DNA from 4 places in the Citrobacter farmeri genome. Region 4 is predicted to be linked to each of the others. Evidence: predicted binding sites of a transcription regulator. Region 4 holds the regulator's gene; each other region holds the start of a gene.
What was found. Region 4 encodes PurR, which represses purine synthesis genes. Its sites were predicted from a motif close to CANGCAAACGTTTGCNTG; they were not measured.

Region 1 (5,835 bases), 1.7 Mb from region 4:
TCTGGCGGACAGAACGGATGCAGTTCAGCAAATTCCGGCCAGGTGATTGGGATCATCTCCGCCGCCGCGTTCAGCTTCATGGTGCAAGAACCCAGCGGGATCATCGCCTGATTCAGCGCCAAATCTTTACGCTCCAGCGAATGCATGTAGCGCATCATCTCAGTTTCGCTGTGATAGCGATTGAATACCGGGTGGCTCAGGATAGCGTCATCGCGCAACATACTTTCCTGAATGGAACGGCTGTCGTGCGCCACCTCTTTATCCAGCGTGTCGATGTTCAGACCGTGGCTGTCGCCCAGCAGAACATTGAACAACTGCATGATATTTTCACGGGTGGTGGTTTCGTCGAGCGTCATCCCTACCGCGTTATGAATATCACTGCGCAGGTTGATTTCTGCCGCTTGCGCACGCGCCAGCACCGCCGCTTTGTCCGCCACTTCCACGCACAACGTGTCGAAATAGTGGGCGTGGCGCAGTTTCAACCCTTTCTGTTGCAGGCCTGCCGCCAGAATGTCGGTCAGACGGTGAATACGATTCGCAATGCGTTTCAGACCAACGGGGCCATGATAAACGGCATACAGACTGGCAATATTCGCCAGCAGCACCTGAGAGGTACAAATGTTGGAGTTCGCTTTCTCGCGGCGAATATGCTGCTCACGAGTCTGCATCGCCATGCGCAGCGCGGTATTGCCCGCCGCATCTTTCGATACACCGATAATACGGCCAGGCATGGAGCGTTTGAATTCATCTTTCGCGGCGAAGAATGCCGCGTGCGGGCCGCCGTAGCCCATCGGTACACCAAAACGTTGCGCAGAGCCGAAAACAATGTCCGCACCCTGTTTGCCCGGTGCGGTCAGCAGAACCAGAGCCATAAAATCGGCAGCAACGCTGACAATCACTTTGCGTGACTTCAGTTCACTCATCAGCGCGCTGTAGTCGTGGACTTCACCGGTGGTTCCCACCTGCTGTAACAGCACGCCGAACACATCCTGGTGATCCAGCACTTTCGCCGCATCATCCACAATCACTTCAAAACCAAAGGTTTCTGCGCGCGTGCGCACAACATCCAGCGTTTGTGGATGCACATCCGCGGCCACGAAGAAACGGTTCGCGTTTTTCAGTTTGCTGATGCGTTTCGCCATCGCCATCGCTTCTGCAGCCGCGGTAGCTTCATCGAGCAGCGAAGCGGAGGCCATATCCAGACCGGTCAGATCCAGCGTTACCTGCTGGAAGTTCAACAGCGCTTCCAGACGCCCCTGCGACACCTCCGGCTGATAAGGCGTATAAGCGGTGTACCAGCCAGGGTTTTCCAGCATGTTGCGCAGGATAACGGGCGGCAGCTGCACGGCGGTATAACCCATGCCAATGTATGACGTGAAGCGCTTGTTACGCCCGGCGATGGCCTTTAATTCTGCCAGCGCAGCGTATTCGGTCGCCGCTTCGCCAACCTGCGGCGGGGTCGCGAGCTGAATGTCTTTCGGCACAATCTGGCCGATCAACGCATTTAACGACTCAGCGCCAACCGCATTCAGCATCTCTTGCTGCTGCGCGGCGTCCGGTCCGATATGGCGTTCAATGAAAGCGCCGCTGTTTTCAAGCTGGCTTAACGTCTGTGTCATGGGCGATGGTTCCTGAAACGTGCAGTGAATCGTGATTGTCTGACTGGTTTGCCCGGTAGCGCTTACGCTTACCGGGCCTGGGCGCGATCTGTAGGCCGGATAAGCGTAAGCGCCATCCGGCATAAGCGTATTTATTCGTCTTCGAGCAGAGCTTCGTACGCTGTCGCGTCCAGCAGAGAGTCCAGTTCACTCTCATCGCTGGCTTTAATTTTGAAGATCCAGCCACCGGCGTACGGCTCGCTGTTCACCAGTTCCGGGGAGTCGCTCAGCGCGTCGTTAACAGCCACGATTTCACCGCCGATCGGCGCATAAATATCAGAAGCGGCTTTGACGGACTCAGCAACCGCGCAGTCGTCGCCGGCGCTCACGGTCGCGCCGACGTCCGGCAGGTCAACAAAAACCATATCGCCCAACAGTTCCTGAGCGTGTTCGGTGATGCCAACGGTGTAAGAGCCGTCAGCTTCTTTGCGCAGCCATTCGTGTTCTTTGCTGTATTTCAGTTCTGCTGGTACGTTGCTCATCAATCAATCTCCAGAAAAGGATGAATCACGCAACGGCTTTGCCGTTACGCACAAAAACAGGTTTAGTCACTTTTACCGGCATTTCGCGGTTGCGAATCTGCACAATGACCGTTTCGCCAATGCCCGCCGGCACGCGTGCCAGCGCAATGCTATAGCCCAGCGTCGGTGAGAAAGTACCGCTGGTGATAACGCCTTCCAGTTGATTACCCTGGGCATCAGTGAAACGTACCGGCAGTTCGTTACGCAGAACGCCTTTCTCGGTCATCACCAGACCTACCAGCTGTTCGTGGCCTTTTTCCCGCTGCACTTCCAGCGCTTCGCGACCGATAAAGTCGCGGTCAGTCGGTTCCCAGGCGATGGTCCAGCCCATATTGGCCGCCAGCGGAGTGATCCCCTCGTCCATCTCCTGACCATACAGGTTCATACCCGCTTCCAGACGCAGCGTATCGCGCGCGCCCAGACCACACGGCTGTACGCCCGCTTCTACCAGTGCACGCCAGAAATCCGCCGCCTTTTCATTCGGCATCGCAATTTCATAGCCTGCTTCACCGGTGTAACCGGTCGTGGCGATAAACAGGTCACCCGTTTGCACACCGAAGAACGGTTTCATACCTTCAACGGCTTTGCGCTGCTCGTCAGTAAACAGGGATGCCGCCTTCGCCTGCGCGTTTGGCCCTTGCACTGCAATCAGCGACAGGTCATCACGCACGGTAATGTCGATGGCATAAGGTTCTGCGTGTTGGGTAATCCAGGAGAGGTCTTTTTCGCGGGTGGCGGAGTTTACAACGAGGCGGAAGAAGTCTTCGGTAAAGTAATAAACAATCAGATCATCTATCACGCCGCCCGAGGCGTTGAGCATACCGGAGTAAAGGGCTTTGCCGGTTTTCGTTAGCTTTGCCACGTCGTTCGCCAGCAGATAACGCAAGAACTCCCGGGTGCGACTGCCGTGTAGATCGACGATGGTCATGTGCGACACATCAAACATCCCGGCATCGGTACGGACCGCATGGTGCTCGTCGAGCTGAGAACCATAATGTAGCGGCATCATCCAACCGTGAAAATCGACCATGCGGGCACCGCATAGCGTGTGTTGTTCGTACAAAGGAGTCTGTTGAGCCATCTTGTCCTCATTGAATAAGCGGGGCTGACCACCCTTTCACGGCGAAAATTGTCGCCACGAAACCCGGCATCGATGCCACTCATGGGCCCCGACGCAAACGTTCTCTTTGCCCCTGAACTTACCACCGAAATCCACACTAAACCATAAAACAAAATTAACCATCACATTAGCTTATGACTAAAAACCGCCAAAACATCATCAGCATAAAAAACCAAGTAATACGCAAATAACACAGACAAATGACAATCAACACCACTAAAATGACGAACATAACGGCATTAAACGCTAAAAAAATGTCAAAACTGGCGTTATGAAAAAATCACGACATTAGAAAATATAATGCGAAAAGAAGGGTGAAATTAGTTTATTTCAAATGAGGAAAGCCCCCCGGCGACGTCGCCGGGAGAAGGAAATGTGACGGGTCTCAAATTCTTTAAACGAGGTGAATTCTTAGCGAAGCCACTCAGGCAGATCGTTTAATCCCATTGCCTGACGGAGAAGTTGCGGTTTTACACCCGGAAGGGAATCAGCCAGTTTCAGCCCCATATCACGCAGCAGTTTTTTCGCCGGATGACTTCCCGCAAACAGCTCGCGGAACCCCTGCATGCCCGCCAGCATCATCGCAGCGCTGTGCTTACGGCTTCGCTCATAGCGACGCAAATAGAGGTACTGGCCGATGTCTTTACCCTGGCGATGCAGACGTTTGAGTTCATCCACCAGTTCTGCTGCATCCATAAAGCCGAGGTTCACGCCCTGCCCAGCCAGTGGGTGAATAGTATGCGCAGCGTCGCCGACCAGCGCCAGACGATGCGAGGCGAACTGACGCGCATAGCGTCCCGTCAGCGGATATACCTGGCGTTCACTCTCTACGCTGCACAACCCCAGGCGATTATCAAAGGCGATATTCAGCGCCTGATTGAAGGTCTCTGCACTGGCCTGCTGCATGCGCTCAGCTTCTGCGGGGGAAAGTGACCAGACGATGGAGCATAAATGCGGATCACTGAGCGGCAGAAACGCCAGGATACCTTCACCATGAAACACCTGACGGGCAACGGCACCGTGTGCTTCTTCGGTACGAATGGTCGCGACCAGCGCATGATGCCGGTAATCCCAGAAGGTCAGTGGAATGTCCGCTTTATTGCGCAGCCACGAGTTTGCCCCATCGGCACCTATCACCAGACGCGCCGTGAGCATGGCGCCATCTTTCAGCGTCAGGAAGACTTCGTTTTCGCCCCATGCCACCTGCTGCAATTCGGCAGGTGCCATCAGCGCGATATCGGAGGATTGCTGCGCTTTTTGCCACAGCGCATAATGGATAACCGCATTCTCCACGATATGGCCCAGATGGCTGTAACCCATACTTTGGTCATCAAATTCAATACGGCCAAAGCTGTCTTTATCCCACACTTCCATCCCGTGATAACAACTGGCGCGACGAGCCACAATGTCTGACCAGACGCCCAGGCGGGTAAGCAGTTTTTCACTGGCGGCATTGATCGCCGATACGCGAAGCGCGGGAGCGGCATCCGCCGCCAGCGGTTGCGGTTCGCGCTGTTCGAGCACAGCGACACGTAAACCGCTGCCCTGCAATCCGCACGCAACAGCCAGACCAACCATGCCTCCGCCCACGATTGCTACATCAACACTTTGCACTGTTTACTCCTGAAAATCGGAAATCGCCATCGGGCGTCATGTTCGTATAAATGCCGGATGGCGCTTCGCCTGTCCGGTCTGGAGGGTATGTTTATCGCGCCACCCAACCTAACGTCCGTTGCGCAAACGCATCACGGGCGGGAGGGCATAATTCCATGGTCATCAACCCCACGTTGCGCCCGACAACCAGCGGCGCCCAACGGTTGGCAAACAAATGGACCAGACTGTCCGTCACGCCGACCGTGGCCAGGCGATCCCCCTGACGACGCTGTTGATAGCGCGCGAGCACGGCGTAGTCGCCAACGTCCCTGCCCGTCGCCTGCGCTTCGGTGAGCGTTTCGGCGAGGCTCATGACATCACGCAGGCCAAGGTTAAATCCCTGCCCCGCAATCGGATGCAATGTCTGCGCGGCATTTCCCACCAGTACGGTGCGATGCGTGAATGCCTTCGCCGCCGTGGTGAGGGAAAGCGGATACGCGCTGCGTTTGCCCGCCTGTGTAATTCGTCCCAACCGCCAGCCGAAAGCCGCCTGTAGTTCACGACAGAAGCGTTCATCCGACCAGCTCAGAATCTCCTCACGCTGTTCCAGCGGATGGCACCACACCAGCGAACAGCGCCCTTCAGACATCGGCAACATCGCCAAGGGGCCGTGCGCCGTAAACCGCTCAAACGCACGACCGTTATGGGCAACCGCAGTTGAGACGTTAGCGATCACCGCCAGTTGCTCATAGGGCTCCTGCTGCCAGTCAATGCCGCAGGCGGTTGCCAGCGCAGAACGCGTCCCATCCGCCGCCACCAGCACGCGTCCGGCGATCGTTTCGCCCGTTTCCAGCGTGACATTCACCTGTTCCTGGGTGCGTGACACGCTGGCAACCCGGTCCGGGCAGTGCAACGTGACGCCTGGCGCTTTACGCAGTAGGGC
Region 2 (5,835 bases), 1.2 Mb from region 4:
GGCCTATGCGGCACGGATCCGTGCGCCAATAGAGGAAGAATAATGATTACCTATCAGTTGATTCATTCCCTCTCAGAGGCGCAACCCAACGCGCACCTGATCGCACGATCCACAAGCCACCCGTTACCGGATATCGCATTGATAAACGAAATGCGTGCAACGGGTAACCTGGCGGATGCCTGTTTTGGCTGCGCCCCTTTCAAACGCATTACCCTCATTCCGCCAGCGCTGTGGCAGGATAGCCTGACTGACGGCTTGCTGAATGCCCTGCGTCCCCTGTTCGCCGCGCCGGTCAGTGCCCACGTGATTATTGATGTCCGTGAAATTCACGAGACCGTGCTGCTTCAGGTTCTGCGTTTTCTGTTCAATCAGATCTATCGCCTTGATGATCTACAACTGAAAACAGCAGACAACGCGACAGTGCGACTCTCACACATCGACGCGCTTTGTTTACCCGGGCAACAGGAAGCTTTAGAGAAAATTTTTCGTCAACAACAGGCCATTGCCAACGGAATGGCCGCCGCCCGTCGTCTTGCCGACATCCCGTCCGATCGCTGTACGCCGCAGTTTGTCGCGGACCAGGCGCAAGCGCTTTGCACCGCTTTCCCCACTCTGCGTTGCGAAGTGCTGAATGAGCAGCAGATTGTTGAGCAGGGCCTTGGATTGTTACATGCGGTTGGCAAAGGCGCGGCATGCCCGCCGCGTCTGGTTGCCATTCATTACGATGGCGCAGCGGACGGCGCCGTTCGCTGTTATGTCGGAAAGGGTATCACCTTCGATACAGGCGGACTTTGGCTGAAAGAAGGCGCTGGCATGTACACCATGAAATACGATATGTGCGGTGCGGCAAATGTGTTGGGCCTGCTGCTTACCGCAGCAGAGTTAAATTTGCCGGTGCGCATGATGGGCGTACTGGCGCTGGCAGAAAATGCCATCGGACCGAGTGCGATGCAACCGGGCAATGTGGCGCGCGCCTGCAATGGCATGACGGTGGAGATTAATAATACCGATGCCGAAGGGCGACTGGTACTCGCTGACGCCATCGCCTGGACCAGCCAACGCCATCCACAGGCGCGTTATATCATTGATATGGCAACCTTAACCGGCGCGGTGGTGAAAGCACTGGGGTATGAGTTGAGCGGGTTGATGACACAGGATGAGTTGCTGCGGGATCAACTTCCCCGGGCAGGGAAAGAATGCGGCGATGAGGTGTGGTCTTTACCGCTTGATGCGCGCTTGCGGAAACAGACTGAAAGCGCCATTGCCGATCTCTGTAATACGCCCACGAATAATGCCGCGATCAGCGCCTCTGCGGCCTGGCTGCTGCATCATTTCTGTCCGCCGACAATCCCGTGGGCCCATCTGGACATCAGCGGTACCGCGTTGTGGCGCGAAGGAGGGAGAAGCGTGGCATCGGGTAGACCCATTCCACTGCTGATGCAGCATTTGTTTAACGAGCTGGCAGTTGAGAAGTAAGCCCCGGCGTTACGGCATTTGTTCGACAGCGGATGCCTGATGGCGCTGCGCTTATCAGGCCTACTGTGATACGTAACCTTGTATTCCGGCTACAGCTTCAGGATCTCTTTCACGAATGGGATGGTTAATTTGCGCTGCGCGGTGATAGACGCGTGATCAAGCTGATCGAGCGTCATAAACAGCGTGCGCATTTCTCTGTCGAGTCGCTTAAGCAAGAAACGCCCCACGTCTTCCGGGAGTTCAAATCCACGCAGTCGGGCGCGCAGCTGCAGTGCCTGCAGTTTGTCTTCATCCGACAGCGGTTGCAGCTTGTAGATTTGTCCCCAGTCCAGACGCGAGGCCAGATCGGGTAACCCCAGTTTTAACTGACGCGGCGGTCGATCGCCAGTGATCAGCAACCGCGTTTTTCCGGATTCCAGAATGCGATTGTAGAGATCAAAAATAGCCATCTCCCACAGTTCATCTCCGGCGACGCATTCGATATTGTCGATGCAAACTAACGACAGATGTTCCATCCCGTCGAGCACTTCCGGTACAAACCAGGTGCGTTTGTCCAGTGGTACATAGCCTACCGCATCGCCACGCTGAGACAGTTCAGCACAGGCGGCGTGCAGCAAATGACTACGACCCGCGCCTTCACGTGACCAAAGATAGATGTATCCGCTATGTTCCTGGCGCAGCACGTTTTGCAGTGCAGCCAGTAAAGAGGCGTTATCCCCCGGCCAGAAACTTGCGAAAGTTTCGTCGTCAGGAAGATAAAGTGGCAAAGAGAGCTGTGCCGGTGTGTTCAGAGAGACCTCAATCCAGATTTCATTCAATCGCGATGAGTTTACCACAGAATTCTGTCGTGTTAGAAACCGGGCAGCATCACTGCCCGGATCCCTTTTACTGCTGCGGCGTATCCGCATCTTTCGCGTCCAGCACCACTTCTTCCGGGCGAAGGACAGAGATTAGCTTGAAGATCAGGCTCAGCGCGATCCCAACGATTGTCGCCAGCGCCATCCCTTTCAGTTCCGCCGCGCCAATGTGCACCTTCGCACCGCTGACGCCGATGATCAGGATCACGGAGGTCAGGATCAGGTTCTGCGCCTTGTTGTAATCCACTTTCGATTCAATCAACACGCGAATACCGGACGCGCCGATCACCCCATACAGCAGCAATGATACCCCGCCCATCACCGGCAGTGGGATGATCTGAATCGCCGCCGCCAGTTTGCCGACGCAGGAGAGCAGGATGGCAAAAATCGCCGCTCCGCCGATCACCCAGGTACTGTAAACACGCGTGATTGCCATCACGCCAATGTTCTCACCGTAGGTGGTGTTCGGGGTGGAGCCAAAGAAGCCGGAAATCACCGTCGACAGACCGTTGGCAAACATCGAGCGATGCAGGCCTGGATCGCGAACCAGATCTTTTTTGACGATATTCGCTGTCACCACCAGGTGACCAACGTGTTCGGCAATCACCACCAGCGCCGCAGGCAGAATGGTCAGAATAGCGAACCACTCAAAGCGAGGGGTGTAGAAGGTCGGCAGTGCAAACCAGTGCGCCTCGGCAATCGGTGTGGTATCGACCACGCCCATCGCAAACGACAACGCATAACCTGCCAGTACCCCAATCAGGATAGGGATGATCGCGAGGAAACCACGGAACAGCACCGAGCCGAACACGGTCACCGCCAGCGTCACCATCGAGATAATGATGGTCTTAGAATCCGCAGTTTGTCCTTCCGCTGGCAGCAGTCCGGCCATACCGGCGGCAACACCTGCCAGCTCCAGACCAATGACGGCAACGATTGCGCCCATGGCAGCAGGAGGAAACATAACGTCCAGCCAGCCCGTACCGGCTTTCTTCACAATGAAAGACACCAGGCAGAACAGCACGCCACACATGATGAAACCGCCCAACGCCACTTCATATCCCAACGGCAGCAACAGCAAAACCGGTGAGATAAAGGCGAAGCTTGAGCCTAAATAGGCCGGGATTTTTCCTTTACAGATAAAGAGATAGAGCAATGTCCCGATCCCGTTGAATAACAGAACGGTGGCCGGGTTAATATGAAACAGAACTGGCACCAGCACGGTTGCGCCAAACATGGCGAACAGGTGTTGCAAACTAAGCGGGATTGTCTGTAAAAGCGGCGGTCTTTCACTCACCCCGATAGCACGGCGCGTCATAGTGTTTTCCTCTGAGTGTGTTTGTTATGAGTCGTTGAGTTGTTTTATTCAAAAAAAAGCCGACTCTTAAAGTCGGCTATTTATTAGTTATTCACTTACTTGGTACCAAAAATCTTATCGCCGGCATCACCAAGCCCCGGAATAATGTATCCGTGCTCGTTTAAGCCCTGGTCGATCGATGCGGTGTACAGTTCCACATCCGGATGCGCTTTTTCCAGCGCGGCGATGCCTTCCGGCGCCGCCACCAGCACCAGCACTTTGATGCTGCTGCAGCCCGCTTTTTTCAGCAGATCGATGGTTGCGATAACGGAACCCCCGGTCGCCAGCATGGGGTCGACGATCAGCGCCATGCGCTCGTCAATATGAGAAACCAACTTCTGGAAATACGGAACCGGCTCCAGGGTCTCTTCGTTACGGTACATGCCGACCACGCTGATACGTGCGCTCGGTACGTTTTCCAGCACGCCGTCCATCATCCCCAAACCTGCACGCAGGATAGGCACGACGGTAATTTTTTTGCCTTTAATTTGATCGACTTCGACCGGACCATTCCAGCCTTCAATGGTCACTTTTTCAGTTTCCAGGCCCGCAGTCGCTTCGTAAGTCAGCAGACTGCCTACTTCCGAGGCGAGTTCACGAAAGCGTTTGGTGCTGATATCGTTTTCACGCATCAGACCTAGCTTGTGTTTGACGAGTGGGTGTTTGACTTCCACGATCTTCATACTCTTCTCCTTTCCTCAGACGAGTGGCAACCACAAAAAAATCGCCGGATTATACCGCTTTTCCTCTCTGACGCAACATAACGTATGCATGACCTGGATCAAGCAAAGTGGTATACGTTTGGGTGATGAGTATAAAACATGCCCCGCATTCCGTGCGGGGCAGTGTATCAAGTGGCTGAAATCAGAGGGATTCACCGTTGCTTTTTATCACCTGCTGATACCAGGCGAAAGATTTTTTGGGCCGCCGGGCCAGCGTCCCGCTACCGTCATTATTTTTATCAACATAGATAAATCCGTAGCGTTTTTTCATCTCTCCCGTTCCCGCCGAGACCAGGTCGATGCATCCCCATGGGGTGTAACCCATTAGATCCACGCCATCCTCTTCTACCGCTTTTTTCATCTCACGAATATGCGCCGCCAGATATTCAATCCGATAGCTGTCATCAACAGTGCCGTCAGGCTGTTGGACATCGATCGCGCCAAAGCCGTTCTCAACGATAAACAGCGGGAGCTGATAGTGATCCCAGAACCAGTTCAGCGAATAGCGCAGCCCCACCGGATCAATCTGCCAGCCCCAGTCCGATTTCTGTACGTAGGGGTTGGAAACCAGGCTTTTGCTCTCGTCGTAATCGAGCTGCGGATTATCGTCCGTCGCTTTAGTGGCAAATGACATGTAGTAGCTGAAGCCGATGTAATCCACACAGCCTTCAGACAGGGCAACGCGGTCTTCCTCTGTAATATCGAGGTCAAACTCGCGGCGCGCAAAATAGTTGAGGATATGCTGCGGATATTTTCCCCGGACATGCACATCGGTAAACCAGTAGCGACGGTGCATGGCATTCATCGCCATCATCATATCGTCCGGCGCGCAGGTCAGTGGGTAGACAGGACACATGGCGATCATGCAGCCGATCTGTAACGACGGATTAATGTCGCGTGCGGCTTTCACCGCCAGCGCACTGGCCACTAACTCGTAATGCGCGGCCTGGTACATCACGGGTTCACGATCTTCGCCAGGCTGATACTTCAGGCCGGAGTTAGTAAACGGCGCAAAGTCTTCATGGAAATTGGCCTGGTTGTTGATCTCATTAAACGTCATCCAGTACTTCACTTTGTGCTGATAGCGCGTGAAGACCACTTTTGCAAAGCGGACAAAAAAGTCGATCAGCTTCCGATTGCGCCAGCCGCCATACTCCGTCACCAGATGATAGGGCATTTCAAAATGCGACAGGGTAATCACCGGTTCAATGCCATACTTCAGGCATTCATCAAACAAATCATCATAAAATTTCAGTCCGGCCTCGTTTGGCTGTGCTTCATCCCCAAGCGGGAAAATACGCGTCCAGGCAATGGAAGTGCGAAAACATTTAAAGCCCATTTCCGCGAACAGCCTGATGTCCTCTTTGTAGCGGTGATAGAAATCGATCGCTTCGTGGTTAGGGTAATTTTTTCCTGGCAGAAC
Region 3 (5,835 bases), 2.2 Mb from region 4:
GCTGTGGGAAAAAGGCCAGCAGCAGGGTTTCCATCCGCATCAGTTGATCATGACCGCTACCCCCATTCCACGAACGCTGGCGATGACCGCCTACGCGGATCTCGATACCTCCGTCATTGACGAACTGCCGCCCGGACGTACCCCCGTCACGACGGTTGCTATTCCGGATACGCGCCGCAGCGACATTATTGATCGCGTCCGCAACGCCTGTACGCAGGAAGGTCGCCAGGCCTACTGGGTCTGTACGCTGATTGAAGAATCTGACCTGTTAGAAGCGCAGGCAGCCGAAGCCACGTGGGAAGAGCTGAAACTCGCCCTGCCGGAACTGAACGTCGGCCTGGTCCACGGGCGCATGAAACCGGCCGAGAAACAGGCGGTGATGGCGGCGTTTAAACAGGGCGATCTTCACCTGCTGGTCGCCACCACGGTGATCGAAGTGGGCGTGGATGTCCCTAATGCCAGTCTGATGATTATCGAAAACCCGGAGCGTCTGGGTCTCGCGCAGTTACATCAGTTGCGTGGTCGCGTAGGGCGCGGCGCGGTGGCTTCCCACTGTGTGCTGCTCTATAAAGCCCCATTGTCCAAAACCGCACAGCTGAGGTTGCAGGTACTGCGTGACAGCAACGATGGCTTTGTGATTGCGCAAAAAGATCTCGAAATTCGCGGGCCCGGTGAATTGTTGGGTACGCGGCAGACGGGGAATGCGGAATTTAAGGTGGCAGATTTACTGCGCGATCAGGCCATTATTCCGGAAGTTCAGCGCATTGCACGTCACATTCATGAACGTTACCCACAAGAGGCAAAGGCGTTGATCGCGCGTTGGATGCCGGAAACAGAACGCTATTCTAACGCCTGATGGCGATGCAAAAGCGCAGTGGTTCATCACCACCGCACCTTCTCGTTATTGCGCAAAAATAGGCAACAGCAGATACAGCTTAATCACCAGCGCGTTGACGATATCGATGAAAAACGCACCGACCATTGGCACCACCAGAAAGGCCATATGTGAAGGCCCGAACCGCTCGGTAATCGCCTGCATGTTGGCAATTGCCGTTGGCGTCGCCCCCAGACCAAACCCGCAATGGCCCGCCGCCAGCACGGCTGCATCGTAGTTTTTGCCCATCATCCGCCAGGTCACCACTATCGCGTACAGCGCCATAAAGATGGACTGCACCACCAGGATTGCCAGCATTGGCAGAGCCAGTGAAGCCAGTTCCCACAGCTTCAGGCTCATCAACGCCATGGCCAGAAACAGCGACAGGCTGACGTTCCCGAGAACGGACACCGCGCGCTCAAAAACGCGATAAAAGCCCACCGCTGCCAGGCCGTTACTGACAATCACGCCGACAAACAGCACGCAGACAAACGTAGGCAGCTCAAACACCGTTCCCACCAACAGTTGCGCAACAATCCGACCGACGGTCAGACAGATAGCGATAAGTGCAATGGTTTCGATCAGTACCAGAGAAGTGATCATGCGCCCGACGTCCGGTTTTTCAAACGCGGTAGGCACCGCCTGATCGTCAGGCATACCGTCCGGTGTCGTCGAGTGTTTGACCAGGTAACGCGCAACAGGCCCGCCAATCAGACCACCGAGGATCAAACCAAAAGTAGCGCACGCCATCGCCACTTCAGTCGCGTTAGCAAAGCCGTAGCGTTCGATAAACAACTTGCTCCAGGCCGCGCCGGTACCGTGTCCGCCAGACAGCGTGATCGAGCCGGCAATCAGCCCCATCAGTGGATCAAGTCCCAGTAGGCTGGCCATCCCAATGCCGATGGCGTTTTGCATCAGCAGCAACCCCACCACGACGATCAGGAAAATCCCCACTACGCGACCGCCTGCCCGCAGGCTGGCGATGTTGGCGTTTAAACCGATAGTAGCAAAAAATGCCAGCATCAGCGGATCGCGCAACGTCATATCGAAGTTCACTTCCCAACCCATGCTCTTTTTCAGCACCAACAGGGCCAGCGCCACCAGCAGCCCGCCGGCAACAGGTTCTGGAATCGTGTATTTCTTAAGAAAGGAGACTGACTGAACCAGTTTACGCCCCAGCAGCAACGTCAGCGTTGCGGCAACGAGGGTTGATAAGGTATCGAGTTGAAACATACAAAGCTCCTTGAGTACGTCTGAATCAGTTACGCACGATGTCTTATTCCTGAGGCTATTTTTAGCTTTTAATGATAATTCGGCATGGATTTTAAGCAGAAAAGCGCGGAAAGTTATATAAAAATGTGATTTTATCTATTTTAAATATTAAGAACGTTCACTCGCAAACGTTTGCTTTTACCCTCTGCTCAGATAAAATGCCCGCTTTGCTATCACGGGATTATCACTGATGTCTGTTAACACCCTCGAGTCCGAAAATGCGCAACCGGTTGCTCAGACTCAAAACAGCGAACTGATTTATCGTCTTGAAGATCGCCCGCCGCTTCCACAAACCCTGTTTGCCGCCTGTCAGCATCTGCTGGCAATGTTCGTTGCGGTGATTACGCCGGCGCTGCTCATCTGTCAGGCGCTGGGGTTACCGGCTCAGGATACGCAACACATTATCAGTATGTCGCTGTTCGCCTCCGGCGTGGCCTCCATTATTCAGATTAAAGCATGGGGTCCGGTAGGTTCGGGGCTGTTATCGATTCAGGGCACCAGTTTTAACTTCGTGGCACCGCTGATTATGGGCGGTACGGCACTAAAAACCGGTGGCGCAGACGTTCCCACCATGATGGCGGCGCTGTTTGGTACTCTGATGCTGGCCAGTTGCACAGAGATGGTACTCTCGCGCATCCTGCATCTCGCGCGTCGAATTATCACCCCGCTGGTCTCAGGTGTGGTGGTAATGATCATCGGCCTGTCGCTGATTCAGGTGGGGTTGACGTCTATCGGCGGTGGCTATGCCGCAATGAGCGACAACACCTTCGGCGCACCTAAAAACTTGATGCTGGCAGGCGTTGTGCTGCTGCTGATTATTCTGCTCAACCGTCAGCGAAATCCGTACCTGCGCGTGGCTTCACTGGTTATCGCCATGGCTGCAGGTTATGCTCTGGCGTGGTTCATGGGCATGCTGCCGGAAAACAGCGCGCCAGCCTCCCAGGAACTGATCATGGTCCCGACGCCGCTGTACTACGGTCTGGGCATTGACTGGAACCTGCTGCTGCCGCTGATGTTGGTATTTATGATCACCTCACTGGAAACCATCGGCGATATCACCGCAACGTCCGACGTTTCCGAACAGCCCGTTTCAGGTCCACTGTATATGAAACGTCTGAAAGGGGGGGTTCTGGCGAACGGCCTGAACTCATTCGTCTCTGCAGTCTTTAACACCTTCCCGAACTCCTGTTTCGGACAAAACAACGGGGTCATTCAGTTGACTGGCGTGGCCAGTCGCTACGTTGGCTTCGTGGTTGCGCTGATGCTGATCGTACTCGGTCTGTTTCCGGCAGTGAGTGGTTTTGTGCAGCATATTCCTGAGCCGGTACTCGGCGGGGCTACGCTTGTCATGTTCGGGACTATCGCGGCGTCTGGCGTGCGTATCGTTTCCCGCGAACCGTTGAATCGCCGCGCGATCCTGATTATTGCGCTGTCGCTGGCAGTCGGTCTTGGTGTTTCTCAGCAGCCACTGATCCTGCAGTTCGCACCTGACTGGGTGAAAAACCTGCTCTCTTCCGGAATCGCTGCCGGTGGTATCACCGCTATCGTACTGAATCTGATTTTCCCGCCTGAAAAGCAGTAAACACGTTGCGACGGTGATTCAACTTCGCCGTCGCTATCATACTCTTTCACGATTCCTGCCTTGAGGATTGCGCGTAAATCGTGCATAACTCAACTATGTGCACTTCGCAGGATGGAAGACCATGAAATTTATTGGAAAGCTGATTCTCTACGTGCTGATCGCCCTTCTGGTGGTGATTCTCGGCCTCTATTTCCTGCTGCAAACACGCTGGGGCGCGGAACACATCAGTACCTGGATATCTGAGCACAGCGACTATCGACTGTCCTTTGAGGCGATGGACCATCGTTTTTCTTCTCCTTCGCATATCCTGCTGAAAAACGTCACCTTTGGGCGCGACGGCCAACCAGCCACGCTCGTGGCAAAAACGGTTGATATTGGCCTGAGCACTCGCCAGCTGACGCATCCACGACATGTCGATACGATCCTGCTACAAAACGGCACTCTGAATATTTCTCCTCAGACGGCACCGTTTCCCTTCCAGGCCGATCGCCTGCAGTTACAGGATATGGCATTTAACAGTCCAGGCAGTAAGTGGGATCTGAGCGCCCAGCGGGTGAATGGCGGCGTCATCCCGTGGCTGCCTGAAGCTGGCAACGTGCTCGGCAGAAAAGCGCAGATCCAGCTCAGCGCCGGCTCTCTGACGCTGAATGACGTTCCTGCTGCCAACGTCTTGATTGAAGGCAGCATCGACAACGAACAGGTGACATTAAGCAATATTGGCGCAGATATCGCGCGCGGTGCCTTAACCGGTGTGGTAAAGCGCCTTGCCGACGGCAGTTGGATGGTTGAGAATCTTCGACTGAACGACATCCGACTGCAAAGCGATAAATCACTAGCCGGCTTTTTCGCGCCGCTTAATACCATCCCGTCACTACAGATTAATCGCCTGGAGGTCACCGACGCGCGTCTTCAGGGGCCGGATTGGGCGGTTACCGACCTTGACCTTAGTCTGCGCAATCTGACGTTCAGCAAAGACGACTGGCAGACGCAGGAAGGCAAGTTATCAATGAATGCCAGTGAGTTCATTTTTGGCTCGTTGCACCTGTTCGATCCCATTCTGAATGCGGAGTTTTCACCGCAAGGTATCGCACTGCGCCAGTTCACAAGCCGCTGGGAAGGCGGCATGGTCAGGACTTCCGGCAACTGGCTGCGCGAAGGTAAAGCCCTGATCCTCGATGACGCCGCCATTGCGGGCATAGAGTACACCCTGCCAGAAAACTGGAAACAACGCTGGATGCAGCCGCTGCCGGCGTGGCTGAACAGCCTGACGCTGAAGAAATTTAATGCCAGCCGCAATCTGGTGATTGATATCGATCCGACGTTCCCGTGGCAGTTGACCGCGCTGGATGGCTATGGCGCGAATCTGGGGCTGGTCCAGAACCAGCAATGGGGCGTCTGGAGCGGAAATGCGACCCTGAATGCCGCCGCTGCCACCTTCAACCGCGTCGATGTACGCCGCCCTTCCTTGTCTTTAGCAGCCAACGCCAACACAGTGAACATCAGCGAACTGAGCGCCTTCACAGAAAGAGGGATTCTGGAGGCGACTGCCAGCGTGTCGCAGTTACCACCGCGCCAGACGCAGGTCAGCCTGAATGGCCGCGGTGTCCCGGTGAACGTGCTACAGGAATGGGGATGGCCGGTACTGCCGATCGCCGGTGACGGTAATATTCAGCTGACTGCCAGTGGCACGGTGCAGGCTGACGCGCCCCTGAAACCCACGGTGAATGGACAATTACACGCCATGAATGCAGATAAACAGCAGGTCACGCAAACCATGCACGCCGGAGTCGTCTCCACAGGTGAAGTGACGTCAACCGAACCTGTGCCCCCCGCTCCCGTTACGCCGTAATCTCCGCTCCCCGCTCCCGGATGACCTCATTCCGGGAGCCTTCTCCCCGTGAAAACGAAACAGGTATTCATTTATCGGCTATTTGTGCCTATTTCCCGCAACAGGTTTTCATCCCGATCGAGAGTTGTTATAACGATGAGGTTGGAAGTCTTATTTAATAATTACAAACACTCTACCTAAAATAAAGGAATAGCCATGTCTGTAATACGTCAACGTATTCTGGCGGATATGCAAAGATTCTCCAGAGCAATGATCGGG
Region 4 (5,835 bases):
CGACGTTGGGTAAGAAAAAACTGGGGGCGCGCGTCAATATCGAAATCGACCCGCAAACACAGGCCGTAGTGGATACGGTAGAACGCGTGCTGGCCGCGCGTGAAGCCGCGGTGAACAACACCGCCAGCGACATGTAAAACAGCGCTGCCCCCGCAACCCGGCGGGGGCTTGAAGATTAGCGGGCAACGCGCAGGCCGTCTTCGACACCGCGCGAGAACACCACTTGCCAGAGCTGAATATCACGGGCGCGAAACGCCCCGGCGCAGGCGTTCAGGTAGTAGCTAAACATCCGCTTAAAGCGCTCGGTATAGTTGTCGGCAATTTCAGGCCAGGCGGCGAGGAAACGTTCATACCATGCCATCAGCGTTGTGTCGTAATCCGCGCCAAAGTTGTGCCAGTCTTCCATCACAAAGTGTGCTTCGCTGGCGTTGGCTATCTGACGCACGGACGGAAGGCAGCCGTTCGGGAAGATATACTTATTGATCCACGGATCGACATTATTATCGGTTTTTTTCGAACCGATAGTGTGCAGCAAGAACAGTCCCTCTGGTTTCAGATTGCGATCGACCACCTCGAAATAGGTCGGGTAGTTTTTAGGACCGACGTGCTCAAACATGCCTACTGACACAATGCGATCGAACCGATCGTGCAGATCGCGATAATCCTGTAGCAGAATCGACACATCCAGTCCGGCACAGCGTGTTTGTGCCATTTTCTGCTGTTCGGCGGAAATGGTCACACCAACCACGCTGACGCCGTACTTCGTCGCCATATAGTGCGATAAACCGCCCCAACCACAGCCAATATCCAACACGCGCATTCCTGGTTGTAGCTGCAACTTCTCGCAGATTAACCGCAGTTTAGCCTGCTGCGCCTCTTCAAGAGTGTCAGCATCCTTCCAGTAAGCGCAGGAATACTGCATATACGGATCGAGCATGCGACTGAACAGATCGTTACCGAGATCGTAATGCTCTTTACCCACGATCCACGCCCGTTTTTTATTTTGTAAATTAAACAGGCGAGCGCCGGCGATGCGGAGGGTATCTTTGAAATGATGCGGAAGTTGGTTTTCAAGTCCTGCGCGCAGGACTTTGCTAAAAAACTGGTCCAGCCGATCGCACTCCCACCAGCCATCCATATAACTCTCACCCAGGCCGAGCGACCCCTCTTGTAAAACGCGTTTGAAAAAATCGGGGTTTTTGACGCGTATATCTGCTGGTGAAGAGCCGTTGATGGCGATGCCCGCGCGGCTTAACAATTCGTTAGTGATACGGTACCAGTCGTCATCCGGTACGCTGACTTCTTCTATACACGATGAACTCATAGTTTCTCCATCACTGGTCGGTGATCAGAACCTTAAAACAGCGTAGACGCTTTTTGGGCTTTATGAGAAATCTCGCGGGGTCATTCCGCGAGTCTATTATCCGACGTAGAACAGAGGAAGGGAGAACCCCTTGCCGAAAAGGCCATCCATGGTGAACCGGGAACGCTCCGGTTCCCGTTAACACATAATAATTATCGTAATTTTAACAACCGAAATTTAGTATAGGCCTCAAAAATTGATGATACAACCAAAAATTGTTAGTCGACTAATTAACGGCGAATGTGAGTGATATCAATGAGATTCGCTATGGGCAATCCCGCGATCTTCATGCTGCTCGCTGGCGTCTGAGGGCTGCAGTTGCATCTTGTAGCCCACTCCGGCCAGGACGACCGTCGACAGCATCACGCTGGTTGTGGTCAGCAGCGGTGTGCTGATAAGCCAGGAAACCACCAGGCTTGCCAGGAAGCACAGACCCAATTGCAGGGTATTTTGCAGGGCAGCGGCACGCCCCGTTGCCTGTGGGAACGGGCGCAGCGCCTGGGCGACCACAATCGGATAAATAGCGCCATTGGCTATCGCCATCACGCAGAAGGGGATCAGGATCTCCGCAAGCGTGATGTGATGAATAAAGCTTGCGGCCCATGTCGCCACCACGCTAAGCGCATAGATAACCAGCAGCCAGGGCAGAAGCTGTTGCCCCTGCCATTTTTGCAGCGCGGCGCGACAACCGTAGCCGCCAATCAGAAAGGCGATGGTCTGCGGCACATAGCTCAGGCCAATCACCGCCGGGCTGTAGCCCATTTCACTCAGAATAAACGGCGAGCCGGTCAGCCACGCAAAGAAACTGGCAGAACACGCCGCGTAAATCAGTACGTTGCCGCGATACGTTTTCGCGCGCAGCAGTGTGGTGAAGGTCAGTTTATCTTTACTGTCGTCGCGCGCCCGGGAAGTCGGTTTTAAAAACAGTGCAGGCACCATCAGCAGCAGCGTGATGATAAACAGCGTGGCAAAGATCGCCTGCCAGGAAAGATGGGTCAGGATCCAACTTCCTAATAACGGCGCCAGTGCAGGGGACAGCCCGACCAGCGGCATGATCGTCGCGAAAATGCGATTAATTCTGTGCGAAGGATAGTAATCGGTGACCAGCGCCTGCCAGATGACTGTCGCCGCACAGACACCCACTGCCTGAATAAAGCGCAGAACCAACAATCCCGTCGCGCTTTCGACCCACAGCATACCCAGGCTACCGAGGGCGAAGATGGACAGACCCAGTAGCAGGATCGGTTTACGGCCATAGCGGTCCGAGAGCGGTCCCCACAGCAGTTGCGCGACGGCAAAGCCCGCTAAAAAAAGACTCAGGCTGGCGCTGACGGCAGATGCCGGTGTTTGCAGGTCAGATTGAATGGCGGCAAAAGCGGGCAAATACATGTCGGTTGCCAGAAAACCCAACACGCTGAGTCCTGCCAGCCAGACTAAAAACCCTTTTCCTGGTTGCATAGTTGTTCTCTAATTTTAATGAATGACACTGGCGCAGAGTGTAGGGAGTGAATTTCGGCTTGTGAAACGGTAATATTTGTTTATTGCATTCAAAAATTTTGTAGGCAGATTATGTGGTCAGAATATGCGCTGGAAGTGGTTGATGCCGTAGCGCGCAACGGTAGTTTCAGTTCCGCCGCTCAGGAGTTGCACCGGGTGCCCTCGGCGGTCAGCTATACGGTCCGCCAACTGGAAGAGTGGCTGGCGGTTCCGCTCTTTGAACGTCGTCACCGCGATGTCGTGCTGACCCCGGCGGGAGCCTGGTTTTTGAAAGAAGGTCGCTCTGTCATCAAAAAAATGCAGATCACGCGCCAGCAGTGTCAGCAGATCGCCAACGGCTGGCGCGGACAACTTCCCATCGCAGTGGACAATATCGTGCGCCCGGAGCGTACGCGACAGCTGATTGTCGATTTTTACCGCCACTTTGATGACGTGGAGTTGCTGGTCTTTCAGGAGGTGTTCAACGGCGTCTGGGACGCGCTGTCAGATGGCAGGGTTGAACTCGCTATCGGCGCAACCCAGGCGATCCCGGTCGGAGGACGATACACCTTCCGCGATATGGGCAAGCTGAGCTGGTGTTGTGTCGTTGCCAGCACACATCCGCTGGCCGCCATGAGCGGGCCTCTCAGTGATGACACGTTGCGCAACTGGCCGTCACTGGTACTGGAAGATACCTCCCGCACGCTGCCGAAACGCGTGACCTGGTTGCTGGACAACCAGAAGCGGGTGGTGGTTCCGGACTGGGATTCCTCCGCGACCTGTATCAGCGCCGGGCTTTGTGTCGGTATGGTGCCGACGCATTTTGCCAAGCCGTATCTCAATAAGAGACAGTGGGTGGCATTGAACCTGGAGAACCCTTTCCCGGATGCGGGGTGTTGCCTGACCTGGCAGCAGAATGATATGTCACCCGCGCTAATCTGGCTGCTTGACTATCTGGGAGACAGCGAAACGCTGAACAAAGAGTGGTTGCGGGAGCCTGACGAGACTCCCGCAGAAGACGTTTAGCGACGGTAGTCGCGGAAAGGACCATCCGCAACGGAGCGACGCTCCACCAGGCGCGGGTGGACCTCAATGGACTGCGACTCTTCGCGCTTATTGACGATACGGTCCAGCAGCATGTTAAAGGCTGTCTCACCCAGGGAATCTTTAGGCTGGTGGATGGTGGTCAATGCTGGCGTAAAGAAGCGGGCGTTGCGCACATTGTCATAGCCGATCAGCGATACGTCCTGCGGTACGCGAAGGCCCATCTCATCGGCGGCACAAAGGGCACCCATTGCCATAATATCGCCGCCACAGAAGACCGCCGTTGGGCGATGCGCTTGCGACAAAATTTGCTGCATGGCGCGGTAGCCGGATTCAGGCTCGAAGTCGCCCTGTACAATCCAGTTCTCTGGCACTTTAATCAGCGCTTCATCCATCGCTTTCATAAAACCGGCCAGACGGCCAGCGCCCGTATTGCGTTCCATCAGCCCCGGAATCACACCAATTTCACGGTGTCCGCGTTCGACCAGGTAGCGGCCAGCCATATAACCGCCTTCAAAGGCGTTATCAATTACGGTATCGGTGAAGTCGGCTTTGGCTTCGCCCCAGTCCATAACCACCATCGGGATATGACGATACTCTTCCAGCATCGAAAGCAGGGGATCGGGATATTCGGAACACATCACCAGCAGACCATCAACGCGTTTTTGCGCCATCATGGACAGATAGGCACGCTGTTTTTCCAGATTGTTCCAGACGTTACCAAGGATCAGGGTATAGCCCTTCTGGAAGCAGTTCTTCTCAACCGCTTCAATAATTTCGGCAAAGTAGGGGGCTTCGCTGCTGGTCGCCAGCAAACCGATAGACTTGGTATGGTTTACCTTCAGGCTACGGGCAACAGCGCTGGGGGAATAGTGCAATTCTTTGATTGCCGCCCACACTGCATTGCGTGTTTCTTCAGCGACGAAACGCGTTTTGTTAATTACGTGTGATACGGTTGTAGTGGAAACGTTTGCGCGTTTCGCTACATCTTTAATTGTTGCCATTAAATCTCACTCCAGACCCAACCTGAACATTAAAATACGCAAGTAAACGTTTGCCTTTACTCATCCTGTGCGCAACATCGTGGGTGCGGCATGACGGGAAAACGCCACAGAGCGTCAGGAAGGGGTCAATGGCCGGTACGCTAATCAAGTAAGCGTCGAATTTTGGCTGATCTTAACGAAAAGGGGAAGTATTAAAAGCACATATCACTCTAAATCGTGGGAGATTTTTGCACTCAAGTGTGCAAAAATGCGCTATATCACTTTTTGTGTGGGAATAAAAAGGAGAAAAGTTGATGAGCACCGATCTGAAATTTTCATTAGTGACCACGTTTATTGTTCTGGCTTTAATCGTTGCTGGCGGTCTGACAGCGGCAATGCATTGATTTCCCCTCGGGGGAGTGTCTGCTCCCTCGAACCTCCTGCCATATTGTTATTGAATCTGCAAAAGTCTTTTGTATTTTTGTTAACTTCTCTTTTTTTGTGATTGATGTCATGCTTTTGACTCTTAGTTAAGCATCGCGATCCGTCGCGAAGAGCCGGAGTCATCACTGCATGAAAATTAATTATCCGTTACTGGCGCTGGCTATCGGCGCATTCGGCATCGGCACGACCGAATTCTCGCCGATGGGGCTATTACCCGTCATCGCGCGTGGTGTCGATGTGTCTATTCCTGCGGCTGGTATGCTGATTAGCGCCTATGCGGTCGGCGTGATGGTCGGCGCACCGCTGATGACGCTGCTGCTGTCACATCGCGGGCGACGTAATGCGCTGATTTTTCTGATGGCTATCTTTACGCTTGGTAACGTGCTCTCGGCGATTTCTCCGGATTACACCACACTGATGCTGTCACGCATTTTAACCAGCCTTAACCACGGCGCGTTCTTCGGCCTGGGTTCCGTTGTGGCAGCCAGCGTGGTGCCGAAGCACAAACAGGCCAGCGCCGTTGCC

Region 1: a site for PurR is predicted at 3,351-3,368, ahead of gcvT (glycine cleavage system aminomethyltransferase GcvT). Genes of this name have one in related genera too.
Region 2: a site for PurR is predicted at 4,481-4,498, ahead of upp (uracil phosphoribosyltransferase). Genes of this name have one in related genera too.
Region 3: a site for PurR is predicted at 2,268-2,285, ahead of gltS (sodium/glutamate symporter). Genes of this name have one in related genera too.

Annotation. Positions count from the first base shown of each region.
Region 1 is NZ_CP077291.1:782,133-787,967, reverse strand. Features, by position in the region: gene gcvP (aminomethyl-transferring glycine dehydrogenase) at 1-1,619, opposite strand, end outside; gene gcvH (glycine cleavage system protein GcvH) at 1,751-2,140, opposite strand; gene gcvT (glycine cleavage system aminomethyltransferase GcvT) at 2,166-3,260, opposite strand; gene I6L53_RS23755 (hypothetical protein) at 3,587-3,637, shown strand; gene ubiI (FAD-dependent 2-octaprenylphenol hydroxylase) at 3,711-4,913, opposite strand; gene ubiH (2-octaprenyl-6-methoxyphenyl hydroxylase) at 5,005-5,835, opposite strand, start outside.
Region 2 is NZ_CP077291.1:1,291,384-1,297,218, reverse strand. Features, by position in the region: gene I6L53_RS05995 (glycosylasparaginase) at 1-43, shown strand, start outside; gene I6L53_RS05990 (leucyl aminopeptidase family protein) at 43-1,476, shown strand; gene I6L53_RS05985 (DnaA inactivator Hda) at 1,566-2,267, opposite strand; gene uraA (uracil permease) at 2,362-3,651, opposite strand; gene upp (uracil phosphoribosyltransferase) at 3,747-4,373, opposite strand; gene I6L53_RS05970 (6-phospho-beta-glucosidase) at 4,555-5,835, opposite strand, start outside.
Region 3 is NZ_CP077291.1:4,713,988-4,719,822, forward strand. Features, by position in the region: gene recG (ATP-dependent DNA helicase RecG) at 1-856, shown strand, start outside; gene gltS (sodium/glutamate symporter) at 902-2,107, opposite strand; gene xanP (xanthine/proton symporter XanP) at 2,337-3,728, shown strand; gene I6L53_RS22285 (AsmA family protein) at 3,850-5,577, shown strand; gene I6L53_RS22290 (PTS transporter subunit EIIC) at 5,773-5,835, shown strand, end outside.
Region 4 is NZ_CP077291.1:2,495,856-2,501,690, reverse strand. Features, by position in the region: gene I6L53_RS11730 (riboflavin synthase) at 1-137, shown strand, start outside; gene cfa (cyclopropane fatty acyl phospholipid synthase) at 176-1,324, opposite strand; gene punC (purine nucleoside transporter PunC) at 1,616-2,821, opposite strand; gene punR (DNA-binding transcriptional activator PunR) at 2,933-3,865, shown strand; gene purR (HTH-type transcriptional repressor PurR) at 3,862-4,887, opposite strand; gene cydH (cytochrome bd-I oxidase subunit CydH) at 5,181-5,270, shown strand; gene I6L53_RS11700 (MFS transporter) at 5,440-5,835, shown strand, end outside.